DNA from 2 places in the Alteromonas gilva genome. Region 1 is predicted to be linked to the other one. Evidence: predicted binding sites of a transcription regulator. Region 1 holds the regulator's gene; the other holds the start of a gene.
The links. The regulator sigma-54, encoded in region 1, starts transcription at its own class of promoters, with help from an activator protein. The targets are predictions, from matches to a motif close to GTTGGCACGNNNNTNGNNT.
Positions count from the first base shown of each region.

Region 2: OIK42_RS10450 (kinase) is a predicted target of sigma-54. The motif match lies at 2,549-2,567, and genes of this name have one in related genera.

Region 1 is NZ_JAQQXP010000001.1:1,061,669-1,066,477, reverse strand. Features, by position in the region: gene lptA (lipopolysaccharide transport periplasmic protein LptA) at 1-35, shown strand, start outside; gene lptB (LPS export ABC transporter ATP-binding protein) at 32-757, shown strand; gene OIK42_RS04705 (RNA polymerase factor sigma-54) at 840-2,318, shown strand; gene hpf (ribosome hibernation promoting factor) at 2,343-2,630, shown strand; gene ptsN (PTS IIA-like nitrogen regulatory protein PtsN) at 2,643-3,101, shown strand; gene rapZ (RNase adapter RapZ) at 3,132-3,977, shown strand; gene OIK42_RS04685 (HPr family phosphocarrier protein) at 3,977-4,249, shown strand; gene OIK42_RS04680 (DUF885 domain-containing protein) at 4,274-4,809, opposite strand, start outside.
Region 2 is NZ_JAQQXP010000001.1:2,381,739-2,386,547, reverse strand. Features, by position in the region: gene OIK42_RS10460 (glycosyltransferase family protein) at 1-795, opposite strand, end outside; gene OIK42_RS10455 (HAD-IIB family hydrolase) at 804-1,628, opposite strand; gene OIK42_RS10450 (kinase) at 1,628-2,500, opposite strand; gene cmoB (tRNA 5-methoxyuridine(34)/uridine 5-oxyacetic acid(34) synthase CmoB) at 2,701-3,678, opposite strand; gene cmoA (carboxy-S-adenosyl-L-methionine synthase CmoA) at 3,689-4,417, opposite strand; gene OIK42_RS10435 (response regulator transcription factor) at 4,586-4,809, shown strand, end outside.

The sequences.
Region 1 (4,809 bases):
CCGACAATGATGAACAGGATGACGATAACGAATGACCACCCTGACCGCCAAACATTTAGCCAAGTCGTATAAAAGTCGTCAGGTAGTTCGCGACGTTAGCGTTGAGGTATCGACCGGGCAGATTGTGGGCTTGCTGGGGCCTAATGGCGCCGGTAAAACCACCACCTTTTACATGATCGTGGGCTTGGTACCGCTGGATAAAGGCGACATTCGCATTGATGACATGGATTTAACCCGTCAGCCCATGCATGAGCGCGCCCGTCACGGCATAGGCTACCTGCCTCAGGAAGCGTCCATATTCCGCAAGTTAAGTGTTTTTGATAATATTATGGCGATATTACAAACACGCAAAGGCCTGAGTTCGGAACAGCGATTAAATGAAGCCAATGCCCTACTTGATGAATTCAATATTAACCATATACGTAATAGTACCGGCATGAGTTTGTCAGGTGGTGAGCGCCGTCGCGTTGAGATTGCCCGGGCACTGGCAGCGAACCCCAAATTTATTTTGCTGGATGAACCCTTTGCGGGTGTTGACCCAATTTCGGTTAATGATATAAAGAAGATAATTCAACATCTTCGTGACCGTGGGATCGGCATTTTGATTACCGACCACAACGTCAGGGAAACCCTGGATGTTTGTGAGATGGCTTATATTGTCAGCCAGGGAGAACTGATTGCTCAGGGTAGCGCAGAACAGGTGTTGAGCAATCAAAAAGTGAAGGATGTATACCTGGGTGAGCAATTCAGGCTATAGTTAGGGACAGGCTGCCAAACAATAACGTGACAACCACCATTGTCCATTTCAATAACAAGCAAGGCGTTAAGAATAGAAGTAGATGAAACCATCTTTACAGCTTAAATTTAGTCAACAACTCACTATGACGCCACAGTTGCAGCAGGCCATTAAACTGCTGCAGCTTTCTACACTGGATCTTCAGCAAGAAATTCAGGAAGCGCTGGATGCTAATCCTCTGCTTGAAATCGAGGACAACAGCGACAACGATATCGTCGAGACCAGTAAACTCGATGCTGAAGCTGATGCAGCGGCAACTGCCACCAGCGATAATAATTTAGACTCCAACGAAGCGCTGGAAAAAAACGAACTGCCTGACGAGCTGCCTATCGACAGTACCTGGGATGAATATTATTCAGCATCGTCGGCACCGGCACCTGGCCCTTCCTCGTCAGACGACGATCAGGTTTTTCAGGGCGAAACCACCGATGACATCCAGGCTCATTTATTGTGGCAAATGCGCCTGACGCCATTCAGTGAAATCGACCGTGCTATTGCTATCGCGATTATTGATTCGATAGATGAGTCAGGATATTTAACCGTTTCAGTTGAAGATATTCTCAACAGCGTCAATACTGATGATATGGAAGAGCCCGTTGAGGAAGACGAAGTTGAATGTGTCCTTAAGCGCATTCAGATGTTTGACCCCATCGGCTCCGGTTCACGTACCCCGCAGGAGTGTCTACTGGTTCAGCTTAAACAATTTGCGCCGGATACGCCTTGGCTAAACGAAGCAAAAACATTGATAGAAGATTACGCCGATCTGTTGAGCAGCAAGGACTACCGCACACTCATGCGTAAGTCGCGGCTCAAAGAAGATGATCTGCGAGAAGCCATGCGTTTGCTACAAACACTTAATCCGCGTCCTGGCAGTGCGTTGATTACCCAGGAACCTGAGTATGTCATTCCTGATGTCTCGGTTAGCAAGAAAAAGGGCCGCTGGGTGGTAGAACTCAACCCGGATAGTCTGCCTAAACTGAGCGTTAATCAACAGTATGCGGCAATGAGTCGTCAGTCGAGAAATAGCGCTGACTCACAGTTTATCCGCTCGCACATGCAAGAGGCTAAATGGTTCATAAAGAGCCTGGAGTCACGCAACGACACACTGCTTAAAGTTGCTAACTGTATTGTGCAGCAACAAATGGGCTTCTTTGAGCATGGCCCTGAAATGATGAAACCAATGGTGCTCAATGACGTAGCTGAAATGGTTGATATGCATGAATCAACCATATCACGGGTGACCACGCAGAAATATATGCATACCCCACGCGGTATTTTTGAGCTTAAATACTTTTTCTCAAGTCACGTAGCGACTGAATCGGGCGGCGAATGCTCATCTACCGCTATTCGTGCGTTAATAAAAAAATTGGTTGCTGCGGAAAAACCCAGCAAACCTTTAAGCGACAGTAAAATTGCCCAATTGTTGGCTGATCAAGGTATTAAAGTTGCTCGGCGAACAATAGCAAAATACCGGGAATCACTTTCGATTCCACCGTCTAACCAACGCAAGAGCCTTATCTAGGCAGAAATATAAGGAAGACGAACTATGCAAATTAATCTTACAGGTCATCACGTTGAGATTACCGATTCTTTGCGTAACTATGTTGATACTAAATTTAGCAAACTGGAGCGTCATTTTGACCACATTTCAAATGTCCATGTGATATTGAATGTGGAAAAACTGAATCAAAAAGCTGAGGCCACCATGCATTTAAGCGGTGCTGAAGTATTTGCGTCGTCAGAAAACTTAGATATGTATGCAGCGATCGACGCTATGGTAGACAAGCTTGATCGTCAGGTCATTAAGCATAAGGAAAAGCTCAAAAAGCACTAGGCCCCTAACCCTATGAATATAGAAGCCTTAGTTAGCCTGGATCGCACTGAATGTGCGGTCCAGTGCAACAGTAAAAAACGCATACTCGAAATTATTAGCACAATTGCTGCACAAGCCAATCCGGAAATCCAAAAGGACGAGGCCCTCACAGCGCTGTTGGCTCGCGAAAAAATGGGCAGCACGGGCATCGGCAATGGCATTGCACTGCCACACGGACGGCTGGCCGGCCTTTCAGAAATTACCGCCGTTGTGGTAACCACCAAACCGTCTATTGCATTCGATGCGATAGATGACAAACCTGTCGACATCTTTTTTTCTATATTAGTGCCAGAGAACCAAACTGAAGGACACTTGCAGACACTGGCAACAATTGCCGGTAAACTGAGTCAAAAATCCATCGTAAAGACTATTCGGAACGCCGAAACGAAGGAACAAGTTATTGCAGCGCTGTGCGACAACACCGCCCAGTAAACAGTAATACCACAAGGAGTCTGACAGTTCATGAAGCTTATCATTATCAGTGGTCGTTCGGGCTCGGGGAAGTCCGTTGCGCTGCGCGCACTGGAAGATCTCGGTTATTACTGCGTTGACAACATCCCGGTTAACCTGCTGCCGACCCTGACCCACACGGTAGCCGATGAATACGATCAAGTCGCTGTCAGCATTGATGTGCGCAACCTGCCAAAAGAGCCTGAGGATCTGGTTGAAATCCTCGATTATCTGCCCTCATCCTGGGCTATGACTATCGTTTATCTGGATGCCAGCGACGATATGCTGGTAAAACGTTTCAGCGAAACCCGCAGGCTTCATCCACTTGCCAAATTAAATATATCCCTGGCAGATGCCATCCAGGCCGAAAAAGATCTGTTAGCGCCGATTGTCGAGCGGGCCGATCTGTATATCGATACCGATCGCTTGTCGATTCACCAGTTAGCTGAGTTAATTCGTGAGCGTATTCTGGGTAAAAAAAGTTCGCGGTTGGTACTGGTATTTGAATCCTTTGGTTTTAAACATGGTATCCCCAAAGACGCCGATTATGTCTTTGATGCACGGTTCTTACCTAATCCACACTGGGAGCCAGACCTAAGGCACCACACCGGCCTGGATTCACCCGTTGAAGCTTTTCTCGGTTCACAGCCCATCGTCACTAAGTTTATCTGGCAAATTCAGAATTTAATCACCACCTGGCTGCCGCATTTAGAGCGGAACAATCGCAGCTACGTAACCATTGCCATTGGCTGTACGGGTGGTCAGCATCGCTCCGTATTTGTAGCTCAGTCATTAGCAAAACTGTTCGCAGATAAGCATCCGGATGTGCAAATCCGTCACAGGGAGTTGAACCGATAATGCGTGTAGAGAAAACCCTCACAATCGTTAACAAGCTGGGCCTGCACGCGCGCGCAGCCACCCAGTTAGTGCAATTGGCTAATCAGTTTGATGCGCAGATTACCCTCATTAAAGGCGAGCAGGAAGCCAATGCCAACAGTGTACTGGGCCTGATGCTCATGGAAAGCCACCAGGGTGAGCAGGTCGATGTGATCAGCGAAGGTCCTGATGCCGAAGCCGCCATGCAGGCTGTCGAATCGCTGATCGCCGGGCGCTTTAACGAGGCTGAGTAGCAGGGAGTCGTCACTCCCTGTGGTTTAACGATAGGCGTCAATATACGCCTGAATTTGCCGGTCCAGAAGAGCCAGTGGCAGCGCCCCATTCCCCAGCAACTGTTGATGAAACTCACGGATATCAAACTGATTACCCAGCGCCTGCTCGGCGCGCTCACGTAATTCAAGTATTTTTAGCTGGCCCATCTTGTACGACAACGCCTGGCCCGGCCAGGAAATATAGCGGTCCACTTCGGCGCGCACGTTGGCCATCGATAATGCGGTATTAGCCGCCAGATAATCGATTGCCCGGGCCCGGCTCCACCCTTGCGAGTGAATGCCCGTATCGATAACCAGTCGACACGCTCGCCACATTTCATAGCTTAACCGGCCAAAATGCTGATACGGCGTTTCGTACACGCCCATTTCAACCCCTAAGCCCTCAGCATATAACCCCCACCCTTCACCGTAGGCACTTAAATATAAGTCACGACGAAAGTCGGGGACATTTTGCAGCTCCAGCGACAGTGCGTTTTGTAAATGGTGCCCCGGAACCGCCTCATGTAGCGTTAACGCCACCA
Region 2 (4,809 bases), 1.3 Mb from region 1:
CTGACACAAGCGATTGTGCGAGTAATTTCGGTGCATTTCAGACAGTACGCCAATTTCCAATCCCCAGTCACTGGGTATACGGATGTCATTTAACACATCGCGACGGAACGAAAACTCGCCAGCTAATGGATAACGAAAGCTATCCATAAACTCGATATATTCGTTGTCGCCCAAGGTGCGTTTGAGCGCTCTTAACAATGGCGTTACCAGCAGTCTGGAGACGCGACCATTAATTTTACCGTCGGCCACCCGCGCGTAATAACCCTTACAAAACTCATAATTAAACTGCGGGTTAGCCACCGGATAAATCAGTCGTGCCAGCAGGTCGCGGTTATAGGTAACGATATCGCAGTCGTGTAATGCAACAGACTCAGCTTTACCTGAGGCCAGAATATACCCCATGCAGTACCAAACGTTGCGACCCTTGCCCAGTTCCTTAGGTGCCAAACCAAGCGCCTGAAGTTCTTCATCCAGTGCTTTAAGCCGGGGACCATCGTTCCATAAAATACGGTGATGCTGGGGCAGGCGTTTAAAAAAACCATGCGCATGCCGATACTGATCGGCATCGGCGCGATCCAGACCGATGACGATCTCAGATAAATAAGGTACGTTAGTCAGTTCATCCACGATGTTTGACAGGGCCGGGCCTTCAAGCTCTGAAAACAATGAGGGTAAAATTAACGCCATCGGGCGTTTTTGCGAAAACCTCAGCAGCTCAGTTTCGAGCGCTTCAGTCGACCGGCTGGCAAGGTTATGTAACGTTGTAACGATGCCATTTTGATAAAAATCGGCCATGTGTCCTCCTAATCTTTCAATGAAAGCAATTGTGTGAGCATTTCTGTCCAGCCCTCAGGGCCTTGTAGTGTGCTGGTATAGACATTATCTTTTTTATTTATCTGTGGAGGCGGGTGGCTGGGCGACGCAATGCGCACGGCAATATCAGCGGCTTCCATCATGGCAATGTCATTCTTACCATCACCAAGGGCAATCGACGTGGCAGTCATTGCTGTCTGGCGTCGATACTCCTCCATAAACCAGTTAAGTGCTTTTCCCTTTGTACAATCGCCGGAGATGTGAATAAACCGTCCACCTTCCAACGGTGTGGCACCACGCTCACGCACGGCTTGAATAAATGCAGCCTTACGCTCGTCGCTGCCGAGCCACATTACCGGTTCGCCAAACTGGCGCTTGGCTGCTAAGCGGGCATTCGCCTCACTTAAACCGGTGGCAGCCATGAGGTCGTTTAAGCTCATCTCACTAAAATGAGTAAATTCTCCTGCGAAATCAGCTTTAACTATTTCTAACAGTTTTAACCAGTAGCCTTTGGAGGAAATAAAGGATTTACACCAAAAGCCGTCCTGCCAGATTGTACCGGCCGGTTTTTGTTTAAAAAAACCATGCGGTATAAACAGCGCCGCGCCGTTTTCTATGACGAAAGGCCCCTGTAAGCCGATTTTGTTACGCAGCTCGACCATTTCTACAAACGTTTTACTGGTGTTCGGTATAACCGGGATACTGCGCGCAAATAACGCATCCAGCGTTGGCTGTGCGGCAGCAAAACTGTATGTGTGATGGTCCAGCAAGGTGCCGTCCATATCACTAAAGATCACAATGCTCGACTGATCCATTAAACTGCCTTATCTACATGGGTAATTTGACGACTGCTATCCAGGTGGAACACATAATTACAGCTGGCAGGTAATGTTGCCAGACTATGTTCAGTGAGTCGCTGGTAATGTTGAATAAACCGTTTAATTTCGAGATCAGTCATAACACCACTTTGGTTACTCCCCACCTTTTCGGCAAGTTTATGTTCTTGTTCTCTACGCCAGTGATAGACCTGATCAAATGACGGCGCTTTCAACATGACCCAAAAAGCCATTTGTTCAAACAGAGTCTGATAACTATCAGCCAGTTGTTTGTTTACGTAATTACGCCAGGTACCCAGCGGGTCCTCTTCCTGTTCCAGCGTATTGACCGGTATCTCCAGCTGTTGCCTGCTCTGTGGTTTGACGCCCCAGCACCATCCCTCAACTAACACAACATCCGGTGGCGAATTGATGACCGGCCACTCCACTACCGGAAATGGGTTATCCGTAGCTTTACTAAAACGAGGCACGGATACCGTACCATAGCCTCTGAGGCGATCGAAGGTATCCTGAGCGAGTTTTACGTTGTGGGTTCCGGGAACGCCCCGGGTTGCCAATAAAGGATGTACTTTTACCGCTAGCGCATTTCGGCTGGATTTATCGAGATAAAAGTCGTCCACCGACAACGATACGATATTTAATTTTTTATGCTCGGTAAGGTAGTAAACTAAAAAGTCACAAAGTGTTGATTTGCCAGAACCCTGACAACCATTTACGCCCACAAAAAAAGGCTTCTTTGCACTGCTTTGGTGCTCAAAAATTTCGTCAGCCAATGGTATGAACCATTTTTGTGCAATGTCGCGGTAGCTATCCGGAAGGCGATGCGCCGCAAGAAACGTAGATATGTCCATAAAGCTGCCTTAGTTATTAATGATTCGCACAGCATTTGTGTAACTGAGTTACAACATCTGTGCCAATTCCGAAGCTTGAAATCTCAACCCGGATCCTAACCACTGCATATAAATCAGTTTCTTGCGTATGATTGCACAAAAACCGATCAAATGCAGTGTTGGCGGCTAACTCGCTGGTTGTTCAGGCTGCCGGATAACCATTAATTTTTAGTGGCAATAATTACCGCGCGCTTCGGCGCGGGGTAACCTTCGATGGTTTTGGTGTGATCGTCGGGGTCCAGAAAGTCCTGCAACGAATGGCTTTCCATCCAGGAGGTTGTGCGCTGCTCAGCCGTTGACGTGACCGACTCATCAACCACTTTACAGTCACTGAAGCCGAGGCGTTTGAGCCACACAATAAGGGCGCTGGTACTGGGTAAAAACCATACATTGCGCATTTGCGCATACCGTTCACCGGCCATCAGTACGGTTTGTTCATCGCCATCAACGATGAGCGTTTCAAGCACCAGTTGGCCGCCTTTAACCAGTTGCGATTTGAGCTGATTTAAAAACTCCATGGGATCTTTGCGATGATAGAGTACACCCATGGAAAACACCGTATCAAAGGCTTTTAGCGGTTGCATTTGCTCAATGCCGAGCGGCAGAAAATGGACCGGCGCCTCGCCAAGAAAGTGTTTAACAGCCATAAACTGGATAAAAAACAACTGAGTGGGGTCGATACCATAAACACCTGCTGCCTCCTCGCCGTACATTCGCCAGAGGTGATAACCGCTACCACAGCCAACATCAAGCACCTGTTTCCCTTTCAATGGTTCAATGTGAGACTTTAGCCGTTCCCATTTCCAGTCTGACCGCCACTCAGTGTCTATGTGTACCCCATGGATAAAGTACGGGCCTTTACGCCAGGGCATAAACTGGCGAAGCAAGCCTTCTATTTGCTTTTGGGTGTACGGATCGGTACTGCTGGCATCACCCACCGTGACACTCTCGCGCAAATCAATATTGCCCGGTGGCACCTGCGGCAATTTACCGAGCAATCGTTGCCATTTTTTAAATTCGCCGTGTAGATCGTCGCGATACCAGCTATCCATTTGCTGGGGCAGGGTATTAAGCCAGTGTGACAAAGGCCCGTTTAACAGATCCTGGTAGCAGGTATGAAAAAGTGCTGATGCGGTCATGGTTAGCGCCTTATTTTATTGCGACCAGAGACATAAAATTATAACAGCGATACCACATGACGACGTCGCTGAAACCAACATTTCTGAGCCGTTGTTCATGATCTGCGAAGGTATCGATTAACATGACATTTTCTAATGCCGCTCGCTTTTGACTGATTTCAAGTTCGCTGTAACCATTTTGCCGCTTAAAATTAAGATGTAGATCGTTAATCAACGATTCACCCGAGGCGTGGTTATGACGAATTTTTTCTGATAATACAAAAATACCACCGGGCAACAAACCGTCATAAATGGTTTGTAATATTGCTGCGCGTTCTGCCGGTGGAATAAATTGCAGCGTAAAATTCATGATTACCATTGAGGCATTGTTTATGGCCACGGTCTGCGCCAGGCCCTCACGAACTTCAATGGGATTGGGTAACTGAAATGTACCTACCTTACGTTTGCAGCGTTCCACCATCGCCGCTGAACTGTCGACCGCGACAATCTCACAATGTTGCGCCGGGCACCGGCGTGATACCGAGAGGGACGCTGCGCCTAATGAACAGCCCAGGTCATAGACCATTGACGCAGGTTGAACGTAACTGGCCGCCAACTGACCAATGGTATCAATAATTGTCTGGTAGCCCGGAACAGAGCGATTAATCATGTCTGGAAACACATCAGCGACCGCTTCATCAAAGCTAAAATCACTCACTTGACTAAGGGGGGCGGCGAACAGGTTATCTTTGTTTGACACTGGGTATTCCAACAGTTGAATTTATGCGCCGCAATTTTACCCGGCCAACGCAGAAAGCCAAGTCTCAGGGCAAAAAAATTGCTTATTTGACTACTATTTACTTCTCAACTTACACCTTTAGTATTACCCTTATTATAAATACTACAGTCGCCAAAGGCAGTTTAGTTAATGAAATTTGTGATTGCTGATGACCATCCGCTGTTCAGGGAAGCATTATCCGCCGCGCTCAAGCCTTTATTTGAACGCTTAGAAGTGTTGGAGGCCGGCTCGGCAGAGGGGTTAGTCGACCTCATAAACCAAAACGGCCATGTTGATTTGTTACTATTGGATTTATCCATGCCCGGGGCCAACTGGTTTGATACCTTAACCTCTATCAAACAAAAGTTTCCCGC